DNA from 4 places in the Kitasatospora paranensis genome. Region 1 is predicted to be linked to each of the others. Evidence: riboswitches for the same ligand, from Rfam matches in the RefSeq annotation. Region 1 holds a riboswitch; each other region holds the start of a gene.
The links. Region 1 has a riboswitch for cyclic di-AMP ahead of ABEB13_RS34305 (transglycosylase family protein). Riboswitches for the same ligand answer to the same signal wherever they lie in the genome.

Region 1 (3,670 bases):
GGCGCCGCAGGTGGTCCACGGTGAGCCGGAACCCGGGGTGCCACTCGACCGGGAACGGAAGCCGGCCGGCCGCCGTTTCGACGGCCGTGCCCCGGTGCCCGGGATCGAGGACCAGCGCCTCGACGTCGCCCGCGAGCCGCACGGGGCCGTGGACCTGGGCCTCGACGTAGTCGTCGAGGGTGTCCCGGTCGTCGGCCTCGGCCAGTGCGACGAGCGAACAGCGGTCGGCCACACCGAAGTCGGCAGGCTCGGCGGCGCTGTCCGGGTAGCAGAGGGTCGTCCGGGCGAGTGCCTCCGGACGCAGTCGGAGGTGTGCGGACCCGAACCGGGGTGCGGCCCCGAACGGGGAGCGGCGGAAGTCGAGGGCGCCGTAGACCGGCCGTTGGTGGGCGGCGGCGTTGTCGTAGGCGCCGCCGAAGATCCGGTTCTCCCAGCGCCACCGGTCGCCGCCCGGGTGGGCAGTGAGGCCGCCGTTGCTGGTCCCGGTGACGAACTGGGAGTGGTAGACGCCGTCGTCGGCCAGCCGCTCCAGGATCGGGCGGCCGTCGGCGGTGCGGTCCGGGTGGAAGTTCAGGGTGATCGACAGGGCCGGGTCGAGCGGGCCGCCGCGGGACAGCGACGCGACGTGCCGCAGGGCCCGCTCGTGCGGCGCGAAGGAGGTGTCGGCACTCATCGGCGCAGTATGCCGGAGGGCGCCGCGCCCGGCTGCCGATTTTCTCGGCCCTGCTCGGCCCTGCTCGGGCGTCCGTGCGGGCCGGGGAGCACGCGCCGCGGCCCCGGTCCGGATGGTGCCGGAGCCGGGGCCGCCGCGTCGTCGGTGCCGCGGTGCTGCAGCGCTGACTGCTACTGGATGTCGAGGACCTGGCCCGGGTGGATCAGGTCGGGGTTGTCGCCGACGGTGCTCTGGTTCTGGTCGTAGAGGTGCTTCCAGCCGCCGAGCTTGTGGGTGTCGGAGATCCCGGAGAGGGTGTCTCCGGGGGCGACGGTGTAGGAGGTGGTGTCCGGGGCGGTGGCCGGGGCCGGCAGGGCCGTGCCGTCCGTGGTGGTCGGCGTGCCGGTGGCGGCCGTCGGGTCCCCGATGGGTGCACCCGGCGTGGTGCCCGTCGTGCCGGTGCCGGTGCCGGTGCCGGGAGCGGTGGTGGTGGTGCCGGTGCCGGTGCCCGGGGTGTCCGTCGTGGTGCCCGGGGCGGGCGTGCCCGGCGCCGGGGTGGTCGTCGTGGTCGGAGCGGGCGTGGCGCTGCCCGGTGCGGGGGTGCCGGTGGTGGGCGCCGGGGAGGCCGTGCCGGTGTTCTGCTCGTAGACCTGCTGGCTGGTCGTCCAGTACCAGGTGCCGTTCGCCTGGTACCAGTACACGCCGGTGGCGGCGTCCAGGCCCTGCATGCCGGGGAAGACGGGGGCGGCGCTGCCGCGCTGCGTCGGGACGTCCGGCGTGGTGGTGACCGGTGCCGACGGCGTGCCGGTGGTCGCCGGTGCGCTCGGCGTCGTGGTGGCGGGCGCGCTCGGCTGGGCGGTGGCCCGGCCCTCGCCGGTCAGCCCGGCGCCAGTGGCGCAGCTGCCCCAGACGGAGGCGCCGCGGTCGGCGAGGATGCGCTCGGCGACCGCGATCTGCTGCTCCTTGGTGGCGTGGTCGGGCTCGGCGGCGTACGCGTCGCCACCGTAGGCGACCCAGGAGCGAAGGTCGATCTGGAGGCCGCCGTAGGCCCCGTTGCCGGTGTCCTTGGACCAGTTGCCGGCGCTGGCGCACTGGGCGACCGCGTCCCAGGTGGTGGGCGCGACGGCGTGGGCGCCGGTGGCGGTGAGCAGTGGCAGGGCGATTCCCACGCCTGCCACGCCCGCCGCAGCGACGGCGCGCTCGGTCTGGGTGGGGCGGCGGTGGCGGCCGGAGCCGATGAAACCCATCGAGTTCCCTCTCCGCACGCCTGCGAGGTGAGCTGTCGGGTTCGGACCGGGAGGTGGCCCGGCCGCGCGAGGCGGCTTCACCCCTAGCCGTGGAGGACGGCGTGGTACGTGTGGGTCCCCCGTCCCTGCCCAGGGTCTGGTCGGTGACCCGGTGACGCGGTGGGCAGGGTTCGGCGTGCCGCGTTTCGGGCGCCCGTGCTGTCGGGCTGCTCCGGAGATTAGAGGGAATGGTGCCTCAGTAACAAGCTGGCATCCCGACAATCACACAACCATCACGAGTGATCGGTTGGCTCGCGCCGTCCGCAGGGCGGCGCGCGCCCGGTCGGGGCGGGCCCGCGGTGGCCGGAGTGCGGCCGGCGTCCGGCTGTTGCAGGGCTGCGGCGCAGGTGGCGCGGCCCGTGGGCGGCCCGCCCGGGCCGACGGCCGACCTTTCCTGTCGTGTCCGCGACGGTTGGCCTCTCCGCCTTTTCCGCACAAAGGCCGGAATGCGGTGTCCGGAATTCCCCGCATTGTGCCGGGGGTGGCGGCGGGAATTCACCGGTCGGCGCCGGGAGCCTTGCGAACAGCGGATGATCATGGCACGAACGGCGGGTGTCCGTGGACGGTTCGTGGGCCGACTCCGGCGCCCCGCGCCTCGTCCGCCGTCCGGCCGTCGGCCTACCGCGGGCCCGGGGGCCGGACCGCGGCCGGGGTGTCCTCCGCCGTGATCGGGCGTGCGCCGGGAGTGATCGGCGAGGGCAGTTCGTCCCGTCCGGTCAGGTACCGGTGCACCGCGGCTGCCGCGGCACGGCCCTCGGCGATGGCCCAGACCACCAGCGACTGGCCGCGCCCGGCGTCACCGGCGACGAAGACCCCGTCGGGGCCGGCCGCGAAGCCGTCGTCCCGGGCGAGGTTCCCGTGCCCGTCCAGGTCGAGGCCGAGCTGGCGCACCAGGGCGGTACCGGGCTCCGGGCCGGAGAAGCCGAGGGCGAGCAGGACGAGGTCGGCCTCCAGGGTGTGCTCGGTGCCGGGCAGTGGGGCGCGGGTGCCCGGCGCCGCGTCGGCGATCCGCACGGCGGAGACCCGGCCCCGGGCGTCCGTGTCGAAGCGGACGGTCGCCGAGGCGTAGCACCGGATGTCCGGCCCGTCGCCGTCCGCCGGCTGCCGGCAGGCGCAGGCCTCCTCGTGCGAGGTGGTCTCGTGGTGCACCTTGGGGTGCACGGGCCACGGCTGCGCGCCCGGGCGGCCGTCCGGCGGCCGCGGGTTGATGTCGAGCTGCCGGACACCGGCGGCCTGCTGGCGGACGGCGGTGCCCACGCAGTCGGCCGCGGTGTCGCCGCCGCCGATCACCACCACCCGGCGGTCGAGGGCGCTGACCGGCGAGGCCGCCAGGTCCCCGGCGGCCACCCGGTTGGCCAGCGGCAGGTACTCCATGGCCTGGTGGATCCCGGTCGATCCCCGCCCCGGTACTGGCAGTTCCCGCCACGCGGTGGCGCCGACCGCGATCACCACCGCGTCGTGGCCGGCCCGCAGCTCCGCGGCCGACAGGTCCTCGCCGACCGTGACGCCGGTACGGAACTCCGTCCCCTCGGCACGCAGTTGCTGGATCCGGCGGTCCACCCGGTGCTTCTCCAGGCGGAAGTCCGGGATGCCGTACCGCAGCAGGCCGCCCGGGCGGTCGGCGCGCTCGTACACCGTGACGTGGTGCCCGGCCCGGGTGAGTTGCTGGGCGGCGGCCAGCCCGGCGGGACCGGAGCCGACCACGGCGACCGTCCGGCCGCTCCGGCGGTCG
Region 2 (3,670 bases), 4.6 Mb from region 1:
ACGCCCAGGGCGGTGGTGGCCGCCGCCGTGAGCACCAGGGCCCTGGCGATGGTGTGAGCGCCCGGCAGGTGGGCGCGGAGGTGCGCGGTCATGCGGCGGCGACTCCGTTCGGGCGGCCGGACGGAGGCGCCGCCCGGGACGGACGGCGTCCTCGCGAACGTCCGGGGGCAGACGTTAGCGAGTCGCACCGATCTAGTCCAAACCCCTCCATCACCGAATATCTGACCACCAATCGGACATTCGGCCGGACCGGGGCCGACGTCGCAGGCCGGACGCAACGCGGACGGGTCCGGCCCCCTGGAGGGGACCGGACCCGCGACAGGCCGAGCCGGTGCGTCAGATCCGCACGATGGCCGTGATCGGCATCATCGTGGCCGAGGCGTACTTCACCACGGTGCCGGTGTGCGGCGCGTGGATGACCTGCCCGCCGCCCACGTAGATCGCGATGTGCCCGCCGCCCTCGTAGACGACCAGGTCGCCGGGGCGGGCGTTGGCGACGTTCGTGCCGACGCTGGTGCCGGCGTGCCACTGCTCGTCGGCGGTGCGCGGCAGCGAGACGCCCGCCTGGCGGTAGGCCCACTGCACCAGGCCGGAGCAGTCGAAGGTGCTCGGGCCGGCGGCGCCGTACACGTAGGTGGCGCCGATCCTGGTCTCGGCGGCGGCGAGCGCCTTCACGGCGGCCGAGCCGGACGGCAGGTCGAGCGGGGCGCGGACGGTGTCGCGGGACGCCTTGTCGGCGGCGTTGCGGGCATCCGCGTCCGCCTTGGCGGCGGCCGCCGCGAGCTCGTCCTTCTCCTTCTGGGTCAGCGTGTTGAGGAGGGCGGTCGCCTGGGCGAGCTTGCCCTGGATCTCCTCCTTCTGCGCCTTCAGGTTCCGGGTGGTGGTGTCGAGCTCGGCGAGCTTGTGCTCGGTGTCGGCCTTCTGCGCGTCGAGCTTGGCCTGCTCCGACTTGAAGGTCTTCAGCGTGTCGGCCTGGGTGGCGCTCATCCGGCTCGCCGACCCGGCCTTGTCCAGGAAGTCGCCCGGGTTGCTGGAGAGCATCAGCTGCACGGTGGGCGAGATGCCGCCGTCGCGGTACTGCTGGGCGGCGACCTCCGCGAGCCGGCTCTGAACGCCGTTCACCTCGCCCTGCTGGCGCGCCACCTGGTCCTGCAGCTGGGTGACCTGCTTCTGCAGGTCCTGCTGCTTCTCGGTGGAGGCGTTGAACGCTTCGGTCGCGACCTCGGCCTGCTGGTTCAGCTGGTCGACCTGGGCCTTGACCTGGTCCTTGGTCGGCGCCGGGGCGGCGTGCGCGGCACCCGCCTGGGAGGAGATGGCGACGGCGGTGGCGGCGGCGGCAGTCAGGATCGAGGCGCGCGTGCGGCCGACGGGCTTGGGACGACGATGGGACGCCACGAAGGCGGACTCCTTCTTCCTCACACCGCCTACCGGGTGAGCTGACGGGTTCGGGCCGGAAGCATGCCCTACGACGTCTCACCGCCCGCCCCTGCGGTGCGCGGCTGGCCGCACACCGGCCGGCGCGGCCGACCTGACGCCGATTCACCCCGGGGGAACGTGGTTCCCCGGCTCCGTTCGACAGCACCCCCGGCAGGGGCCTCCCCGTAGGCAGTGGGACTGCCCAGCTGTGTCGCGGACTCGGCGGCGACCCCCGCCGTCACCCGGGTTGGGCGATCTTCTGTGCGGTGGTCAGTGGGATGACCCTAGTAACCGATCCGTGATCCGTTCAAATCCTTGTCGGAAAAATCTCGGATCCATGGCCGATTTTCTGTGCGGTCGCGACCGTCCGTGACGGGAAATCCACCGTCAGCTGACGGTTTCTCATCATACGAGCACAAAAGAGAACGCCCGGAACGTGTCGCAGATCACAGAAGGATCTCGGCGCGTCCGGGCGTGTCACGCGGCGTCAGAACCGCGGTCGGGAGGGAATGTCCGCTTTTGCCCCGAAGGGTCAGATCCGGCGGATGGTCTTGATCGGCAGCAGGTCGGCCTGCATGGTCTTGACCACGTCGCCGGTGTGCGGGGCGTGCACGACCAGGCCGTTGCCGATGTACATGCCGACGTGGTGCGCGTCCGAGTAGTAGATCACCAGGTCGCCCGGCTGCGCGTTGGCGATGTTGGTGCCCACGTTGACGCCCACGCTCGCCTGGGACTGCGAAGTCCGCGGCAGCGAGACGCCGGCCTGGGCGTACGCCCACACCATGAGGCCCGAGCAGTCGAAGGTCGAGGGGCCGGTCGCACCCCAGACGTACGGGTCGCCCTGGCGGGTCAGCGCCGCACGGACGGCCGCACCGGCGTAGCCGGACGCCGGGGGCAGCGTGGAGGGGTCGACCCGGCTACCGCCGCGCGAGGCGCGGTCGCCACCCAGGACGGCCGCCCGCTGGCTGGCCGTCAGGGTGTTCAGCAGCCGCTGGGTCTCGGCGAGCTTCTGCTGCACCTGGGCCTTGGTGTCGTTCAGGGTCTGCGTGGTCTGGTCCAGCTCGGCGAGGATGGCCGCGGCCTCCGCCTTCTGCTGGTCCAGCCGGCGCTGCTGGTCGCGCAGCGACTTCAGCGTGGAGGCCTGGGTGTCGGTGGCCTGCTCGTTGCTGGACGCCTTGTCGAGGTAGTTGTCCGGGTTCGAGGAGAGCATCAGCGCCACGGTCGGGTCGATCCCGCCGGTGCGGTACTCGTCGGCGGCCACCGCCGACAGCCCGGAGGCGACCTCGTTCAGCTGCGCCTGGGTCCGGGCTATCTGGTCCTGCAGCTCGGTCGCCTGCTTCTTCAGCTGGTCGCCGCGCTCCTTGGCACCGTCGTACTTCTCGGTGGCCTGCTCCTGCTCCTGCTGCAGCTGGTCCACCTGGACCTTGACCTCGTCCACGGAGGGCTTCGCCGGCGCCGCGTGGGCGCTCGCCTGGGCCGACAGGGCGACCGCGGTCGCTGCGGCAGCGGTGAGCACGGACACGCGTGCGCGGCTCGGCTGCTTGGGACGGCGGTGGGAGGCCAAGGGTCTAGCTCCTTCTTCCTGCTGGACTCACCCGAACGAGTGGATGTCCGGAAAATAGGTTTGACGCCAGACCCTAGTGAAGATCCGCCCGCTACGCCACTCCCGGAACCCCTCGATCCGCACCCCCGAGCGGGATTTCACGACCTCGACACATCGGGGCCACCCGGCCCGCCCGCGCGTCAGGGCCGGGCGAGCCGGTTCAGCAGCAGAATCGAGGCCACCGGGCGCGCCCCGGCCTTGCGGACACCGTCCGCGACCTCGCGGTCCGTGGACACCACGACCACCGGCCGGCCCTGCGGCTCGGCCCGCACCAGACGCCGGATCAGCTCGTCCGCGGTCTCCCCGGTGCGGCTGAACCGCACCCGCACCCGCGCGGCGGCGCCATGATCACCGGCACGTCCAGGTCCTGCCCGTCGAAGACACAGGTCACCTCGGCCTGGGTGCGCTGCGCCAGCATCGCGAGACCGCCCAGCAGGCGCAGCCGCTGCTGCTCCAGCGGCAGCGTCGGATAGCCGCTCTTGGTCACGTTGTAGCCGTCCACCACCAGGTGGACCTGAGGAATCGCCAGCAGCTGGTCGAGCAGCGCCGGGTCGTCCTCCGCCAGACCCCGCCGCGCCACGTCGTGCGGCGACGCCGACGACGGCTCCACCGCCTCGACCAGGTCGGCCGGCCGCAGCTGGGCCACCGGCA
Region 3 (3,670 bases), 2.2 Mb from region 1:
AGGCGCTCGCGGACGCCCGGCTCTCCAAGAACCCGGTGCACCACAGCGAGCAGGCGCACCGGGCCGGCCGGGTCGGCATCCCGGGGGAGCGGCAGGCGGACCTCATGACCCACCTGCTGAACATCGACCCGCCCGACCACACCCGGCTGCGCCGGCTGGTGTCCAAGGCGTTCACCCCGCGCCGGGTGGCGGAGTTCGAGCCACGGGTGCAGGAGCTCACCGACCGGCTGATCGACTCCTTCGCGGAGCGCGGCTCGGCCGACCTGATCCACGAGTTCGCCTTCCCGCTCCCCATCTACGCGATCTGCGACCTGCTGGGGGTGCCCGCCGAGGACCAGGACGACTTCCGGGACTGGGCGGGCATGATGATCCGGCACGGCCGCGGCCCGCGCGGCGGCGTGGCGCGGGCGGTGAAGCGGATGCGCGGCTACCTCGCCGAGCTGATCCACCGCAAGCGCGCCGACCTCGGCGACGACCTCATCTCGGGCCTGATCAGGGCGAGCGACCACGGCGAGCACCTCACCGAGAACGAGGCGGCGGCGATGGCGTTCATCCTGCTGTTCGCGGGCTTCGAGACCACCGTCAACCTGATCGGCAACGGCCTGTACGCGCTGCTGCGCAACCCCGGCCAGCGGGCCCTGCTCCAGGCCTCGGTGGCCCGCGGCGAGAGCGGCCTGCTGGAGACCGGCATCGAGGAACTGCTCCGCTACGACGGACCGGTGGAGCTGGCCACCTGGCGGTTCGCGACCGTCCCGCTGACCGTCGGCGGGGTGGGGATCCCGGCCGGCGACCCGGTGCTGGTGGTGCTGGCCGCGGCCGACCGCGATCCGGCGCGGTTCTCCGACGAGAACACGCTGGACCTCGCCCGCACCGACAACCCGCACCTGGGGTTCGGACACGGCATCCACTACTGCATCGGCGCGCCGCTGGCCCGGCTTGAGGGGCGGGCGGCGCTGGCCACCCTGCTGACCAGGCTGCCCGACCTGGAGTTGGCCGCCGACCCGGACGAACTCCGCTGGCGGGGCGGTCTCATCATGCGCGGGCTGCGGGAACTGCCGGTGTCCTTCACGCCCTCCGGGGGCTGACCCGCCGCCGGACGGCCGGCGCGCCGGGAGCGGCCGGCGGCCGTCCGCTGCTCCGCCCGGGGGCGTGTCGACCGGGCGCGTGTCGCGGCCCGCCCGAAGGGCCGTCAAACCGGACAAATCAGCCTCGTTCGTGGGCGATAATCGGTTCGCCGTAATTCTTGCGTGATAGTGGCGATATGAGCTTGTGATTGGTCGTTCGATCTGCCTACTCTCCGGATCGGCCCGCAACCGCGGGCCGCGGCCGCGGAACGCCGAATCCTGTCCACCGCGCGCCGATTCGACGGAACAGACCCAGGACAGGGGCGGGGGACCCACGTTCGTCGCCGTCCCCACGGCTAGGGGTGAAGCCGCGTCAGCAGGTCCCCTCCTGCGGCCGCGGCCGGGCCAAGCCTCCCGGTCCGAACCCGACAGCTCACCTCGCAGGCGTTCGGAGAGGGACTTCCCATGCTCTTCACCGGACCTGGCCGCCACCGCCGTCGCACCTCCGCCGAGAAGGCGGTCGCCGTGGCGGGCGTCACCGGCGTCGGCCTCGCCCTTCCGCTGCTCACCGCCGCCGGCGCGTCCGCAGCACCGGTCTCCACCTGGGACAAGGTCGCCCAGTGCGAGAGTGGCGGGAACTGGGCCATCAACACCGGCAACGGCTTCTACGGCGGCCTCCAGTTCACCGCCGGCACCTGGAAGGGCTTCGGTGGCACCCGGTACGCGGCCTTCGCCCACCAGGCCAGCAAGGGCCAGCAGATCGCCGTCGCCGAGAAGGTGCTCGCCTCCCAGGGGCCCGGCGCCTGGCCGGTCTGTTCCAAACGCGCCGGCCTGACCCGCGGCGGCGGCTCACTCGCGAAGGCCGATTCCGCCGAGGGCGCGAGTACCGCGGCGCCGCGCTCCGGCGCCGCCCCGCAGTTCCCCGGCCGGGGCGGCTGGGACGCGGACGACCGGGTGTACTGGTACCAGAAGGACGGTGCCTGGTATTGGACGGCGCACCGGGAGATCTACCAGCGGTACGCCGCGGCCGCCGACCTGCCGGAGGGCGTGGAGGAGGCGTCCGACACCGGGCCGGACACCGGCTCGCGGGCAGCTGACCCGTCGGACGCCGGCGGGCAGACCCTGCAGGCGGCGCCGCTGCCGGAGACCGGCCGCGGAACGTACACCGTCCGGCCCGGTGACACCCTGTCGGGGATCGCCGTCGAGCGGGACGTGCCCGGCGGCTGGCAGCAGCTCTACGCGGCCAACCGCGCGACCGTGGGCGCCGACCCCGACCTGATCCTGCCCGGGCAGGAGATCGAGCTGGGCTGACGGCCGCCCGGCCTCCCGGTCGCGGCCCCGGCGCCGCGGCTGCGACCGGGAGGTCCGGTTTACGATCCTTCAGGTGAACTACCGGCGAGTAGCCGGGCCACACGGTGAGACAGGGCCATGCCCGGCATGGCCCTGGGGCCCCGTGCGGTTAGGCTCTGGTCGTAACGACTCACATCCGCTTCCGCTAGGAGATGCTTCGTGCCGTCCATTGATGTCGTCGTAGCCCGTGAGATTCTCGACTCTCGCGGCAACCCCACCGTCGAGGTCGAGGTGGGTCTCGACGATGGCAGCACGGGCCGTGCCGCCGTCCCGTCCGGTGCGTCCACCGGTGCTTTCGAGGCGCTGGAGCTCCGCGACGGCGACAAGAACCGCTACTTCGGCAAGGGCGTCGAGAAGGCCGTCCTCGCCGTCATCGAGCAGATCGGCCCCGAGCTGGTCGGCTACGACGCCACCGAGCAGCGCCTGATCGACCAGGCCATGCTCGACCTGGACGCCACCCCGGACAAGTCCTCGCTCGGCGCCAACGCCATCCTCGGCGTCTCCCTCGCCGTCGCGCACGCCGCCTCCGAGGCCAGCGACCTGCCGCTGTTCCGCTACCTCGGCGGCCCGAACGCGCACGTCCTGCCGGTGCCGATGATGAACATCCTCAACGGCGGCTCGCACGCGGACTCCAACGTCGACATCCAGGAGTTCATGATCGCCCCGATCGGCGCGGAGTCCTTCTCCGAGGCCGTCCGCTGGGGCGTCGAGGTCTACCACACGCTCAAGGGCGTGCTGAAGGAGCGCGGCCTGTCCACCGGCCTCGGCGACGAGGGCGGCTTCGCGCCGAACCTGGACTCCAACCGCGAGGCCCTCGACCTCATCGTCGAGGCCATCAAGAAGGCCGGCTACACCCCGGGCAAGGACGTCGCGCTCGCCCTGGACGTCGCCGCCTCCGAGTTCCACAACGACGGTGCCTACACCTTCGAGGGCAAGGCGATCTCCTCCGCCGAGCTCATCGACTACTACGCCGAGCTCGTCGCCGCGTACCCGCTCGTCTCCATCGAGGACCCGCTGGACGAGTCCGACTGGGACGGCTGGAAGGCCATGACCGACAAGCTGGGCGACAAGGTCCAGCTCGTCGGTGACGACCTGTTCGTCACCAACCCGGCCCGTCTGGCCCGCGGCATCGAGACCGGCACCGCCAACGCGCTGCTCGTCAAGGTCAACCAGATCGGCTCGCTGACCGAGACCCTGGACGCCGTCGAGCTGGCCCAGCGCAACGGCTACCGCTGCATGATGTCGCACCGCTCCGG
Region 4 (3,670 bases), 4.1 Mb from region 1:
CGACACGGGGTTCCGCCGCGAACTCCCGCCAGAGCTTGAGGAAGTGAATCCGGGTGGCCTTCTCCGTCTCCGCGCTGTTCCTGTTCGGCGTCATCGTCGTCATCTTCATCCGCAACAAGCAGCTGAAGATGAGCCATGCGATCATCGCGGCGCTCTTCGGCTTCATGGTCAGCCAGTCCACGGCGGCCAAGCCGATCCAGGACTTCCTCAACCAGCTGGCGAAGACCATCTCGTCGGTCGCCAGCTGACCGCCGGCCGCTGACCGACCGGCGGTCGGACGTGCCACCGGCCGTCCGGGCCGCCACCAGGCCCGGGCCGGGTCGGACGTGTCCGGCGCGCCGGGTCAGGACGGGCGGCGCTCCGCGCGCGCCCGGCGCCAGCGGCCGAGCAGCCCGCCGCGTCCCGGCTCCGCCGACCACCGCCCGGCAGGTCCGGCGGAGGGCGCCGCAGTCGCGCGGGGGTCGGCCTGCGCAGGTCCCGGCATGCCCTCGGGCACCAGCAGGACGAACAGCCGGGCCCAGCACAGCCGCTCGCCGCGCGGCCAGGCGAGCGCGCGCAGGGCGGCCGAAGCACGTTCCGCGACCTCGCCGCCGATCCGGACCTCCGCCACGTCCTCGCCCAGCCGCCCGCCGAAGAAGAGCTTCACCCCGGTCACCCCGGCCGGCAGCGGCCCGGCCAGCTCCGGGGCCAGCGCCGCCGCCAGCTGGGGCAGCACCTGGTGGTCCGCCAGCCAGTCGGCCAGCCGCTCGCTGCCGAAGCCGAACACCGCCGCCGGGCCCTGTACGGCCTGCCAGCCGGGCAGCAGTTCCGTCCCGTAGTGGTCGCCGTGCTCCCCGCGCCCCTCCTGGAACTCCACCACGGCCGCCGCCGTCGTGGTCGCCCACATCCGTACGGCGCTGTCCAGCTGCTCCTCCTCGGTGCGGCCGAGCCCCGCCGTGCAGTCCCAGACCACGGGGCCGTCCGCCCGGCCCAGTTCGAGGACGTAGCCGAGGTCGACGTGCCCGGCGCCGCCCTGGCCGCCCTCGCCGGGGTGTTCGCGCACCGCGACCGCGGTCCGCCCCGGTCCGCGGACCACGCTGCCCTCGACGGTGAAGCGCAGGCCGTAGCGCGCCATCTCACGGACCACACTGCGCTGGATCACGTCCAGCCTGTCCTGCGGGCGCACCCCGGTGCTCCTCACTCCACGTCCGACCCCGGGGGCCGGCTCGAAAACGGTCGAACAGTCGGACGGCAGTGAGGCTATCGGCCGGCTCGGACGGGCCGGGCACCGGGCGCGCGGCCGCTCCGCCGGTCATCCGGGGCCGACGCCGCGGGGCGGTCCGCGGTTCCCCGAAAACCCCTCCGCGGAACCCGGGGTGACCAGTGTCACCGGCGTGTGCATGATCCGTGCCCGCCCGCGACCGACCGCGCACGCCGGGTGTACGAAATCGGCGAAACGCCATGATCCGGACACATGCGGTCATTGCGGCGGACGCTCTCCGTCCACCGGGAGCGGGCGGAGAGTCACGCCGGGGGTGATCGCCGAGGGCCCTCCAAGGGCCGGGGCTTGCTTCGAACGTGCTCGATCGGTTTTCCTCGGAGCCTGCCCGGCCAATCGACCGGGCGGGCCACCGGGCGGAACGCCGAGTCCTGCCGCCGTCCGGGGCCACGCACAATCTGTGCACGGCAGGAGCGGGGGACCCAAGGTAAGTGCCGCGCCCGGTAGTTCCGGGACGGCTTGGGGTGAAGTCGCGTCTTTTCGCGACCGGGCGATCTTCCCGCCCGAACCCGACAGCTCACCTCGTAGGCGTAGGAGAGGATCACCCCCATGTCCGTTCTGGGCACCCGTCTGACCCGTCTCGCTGTCGCCACCGGTGTTGCTGCTGCTGCCATCGCCATCCCGGCCACCGCCGCCAGCGCCCACTCCGCTCCCGCCGCCAAGGCCGCCGCCCCCGCCGCTGCCGCTCCGGCCGCCGCGGCCCCGGCCGCCGCGCAGGCCCCCGCCAAGTCCGCCGACTCGACTTACAAGGTCGTCGGCGGCGACACCCTGTCGAAGATCGCCAACGCCCAGCACGTGGACGGCGGTTGGCACAAGCTCTACCAGGACAACCGCCAGGTCATCGGCGGCAACCCGAACCTGATCTTCCCCGGCCAGCAGCTCTCCCTCGCGGGCCAGGCCGCCGCCGCGCAGGCCCCGGCCGCCGCCCCGGCCCCGGCCCAGAAGCCCGCCGCGCCGAAGCCGGCCGCGCCGAAGGCCGCCGCGCCGCAGACCTCCACCCCGAAGGCCGCCGCCACCACCCCGGCCGCGAAGCCGGCCGAGGCCGCCAAGCCCGCCGTCGCCGCCTCCGGCTACGTCGCCCCGGTCTCCGCGCCGCTCGGCACCCCGTACCACAAGGCCGGCTCCAACTGGTCCAGCGGCTACCACACCGGCGTCGACTTCGTCGTCTCCACCGGCACTGCCGTGCACGCCATCGCCGGCGGCACCGTCGTCGAGGCCGGCTGGGGTGGCGCCTACGGCAACAACGTCGTCATCAAGCACGCCGACGGCAAGTACTCGCAGTACGCCCACTTCTCGGCCCTGAAGGTCTCGGTCGGCCAGACCGTCTCCGCCGGCCAGGTCATCGGCCTCTCCGGTGCCACCGGCAACGTGACCGGCCCGCACCTGCACTTCGAGGTCCGCACCGGCCCGGCGTACGGCTCCGACATCGACCCGGTGGCCTACCTCGCCGCCCACGGTGTCCGCGTCTGACGCACCGCCACAGCCCGAAGGCCCGGACCGCTCCCTGCGGTCCGGGCCTCGGCCGTGCCCGGACCCTGCTCCTGCGCCCTTCCCCGCGGCCCTGGTCTCCGCAGCCGGCTGTCGGACGGTCCGTGATCGCGTCCCGGCAGGGCGGGGCCTGACCGGCCGGCAGCCGATCCCGCCCTCCGGCGCCGGCTGTCTCCGGGCGGGGCGGGCGGGCCACCCGCGTTCGAGCTGCGCTCACTCGTTCGACACGCCCCCGACCGGCCCAACGCCGGTGCGGCGGGGTGGTGGCGACCTAGCGTCGCAGACACGACAACCCCGTCGCGGAAGGGATCCACATGTACCGAGGCCTCACGCGCACCGCTGTTCTGCTCGCCCTCGCCGGCGCCGCCTGCCTTCCCGGCATCGCGACCGCCCAGGCCGCCGGCCAGACCCGGACGATCGTCATCGGCGACCAGAACCAGGTCGCCGGCAGCGACATCTTCAACGCGGGCGGCGACAACACGGTCGGCTCGAACGACGGCACCAACGCGGGCACCGGCCGACTCGACGTCTCCGCGATCGCCGCCGCCGTGGCCAAGCACTACCTCGGCTGACCTGCCGTCGCACCCGGCACGCCCCGGCCCCGGCCGGCGGACCCCACCGCCACGTCCGGGGCCGGACGCCGTGAGCGGGCACTCGCGCCGGTAGGGTGCGGCCCGTGTCCTTGCCCGAACCGGTGTCCGAGACCGCGCACCTCGTGATCGAGTCCCCACGCGCCGGAAACGGCACGGCCGGCGTCGCGCTCGCGGTCGCCCTGCTGCCGCTCGCGGCCGTCCTGTTGCTGTTCAGCCTCGCGCTCACCGCCGAGTCGCAGTCGCCGGAGGACTATCCCGGGCTCCGGGACAACCTCGGCCCCCTCGCGCTCGTGTTCCTCGCGCTGAGCGCGGCGGCGACGACGCTCGTCCT

Region 2: another riboswitch for cyclic di-AMP. It lies ahead of ABEB13_RS12955 (C40 family peptidase); the one in region 1 lies ahead of ABEB13_RS34305 (transglycosylase family protein).
Region 3: another riboswitch for cyclic di-AMP. It lies ahead of ABEB13_RS24280 (transglycosylase family protein); the one in region 1 lies ahead of ABEB13_RS34305 (transglycosylase family protein).
Region 4: another riboswitch for cyclic di-AMP. It lies ahead of ABEB13_RS15070 (M23 family metallopeptidase); the one in region 1 lies ahead of ABEB13_RS34305 (transglycosylase family protein).

What each region holds. Positions count from the first base shown of each region.
Region 1 is NZ_BAABKV010000001.1:7,209,529-7,213,198, forward strand. Features, by position in the region: gene ABEB13_RS34300 (DUF3626 domain-containing protein) at 1-673, opposite strand, end outside; gene ABEB13_RS34305 (transglycosylase family protein) at 844-1,899, opposite strand; cyclic di-AMP (ydaO/yuaA leader) riboswitch at 1,901-2,052, opposite strand; gene ABEB13_RS34310 (glutamate synthase subunit beta) at 2,557-3,670, opposite strand, start outside.
Region 2 is NZ_BAABKV010000001.1:2,638,590-2,642,259, forward strand. Features, by position in the region: gene ABEB13_RS12950 (C40 family peptidase) at 1-92, opposite strand, end outside; gene ABEB13_RS12955 (C40 family peptidase) at 337-1,395, opposite strand; cyclic di-AMP (ydaO/yuaA leader) riboswitch at 1,406-1,591, opposite strand; gene ABEB13_RS12960 (C40 family peptidase) at 1,949-2,980, opposite strand; partial or broken gene ABEB13_RS12965 (NYN domain-containing protein) at 3,160-3,670, opposite strand, start outside.
Region 3 is NZ_BAABKV010000001.1:5,037,609-5,041,278, forward strand. Features, by position in the region: gene ABEB13_RS24275 (cytochrome P450 family protein) at 1-1,085, shown strand, start outside; cyclic di-AMP (ydaO/yuaA leader) riboswitch at 1,362-1,525, shown strand; gene ABEB13_RS24280 (transglycosylase family protein) at 1,530-2,375, shown strand; gene eno (phosphopyruvate hydratase) at 2,574-3,670, shown strand, end outside.
Region 4 is NZ_BAABKV010000001.1:3,080,028-3,083,697, reverse strand. Features, by position in the region: gene ABEB13_RS15080 (hypothetical protein) at 54-248, shown strand; gene ABEB13_RS15075 (DUF6348 family protein) at 344-1,165, opposite strand; cyclic di-AMP (ydaO/yuaA leader) riboswitch at 1,639-1,802, shown strand; gene ABEB13_RS15070 (M23 family metallopeptidase) at 1,808-2,728, shown strand; gene ABEB13_RS15065 (hypothetical protein) at 3,061-3,318, shown strand; gene ABEB13_RS15060 (hypothetical protein) at 3,423-3,670, shown strand, end outside.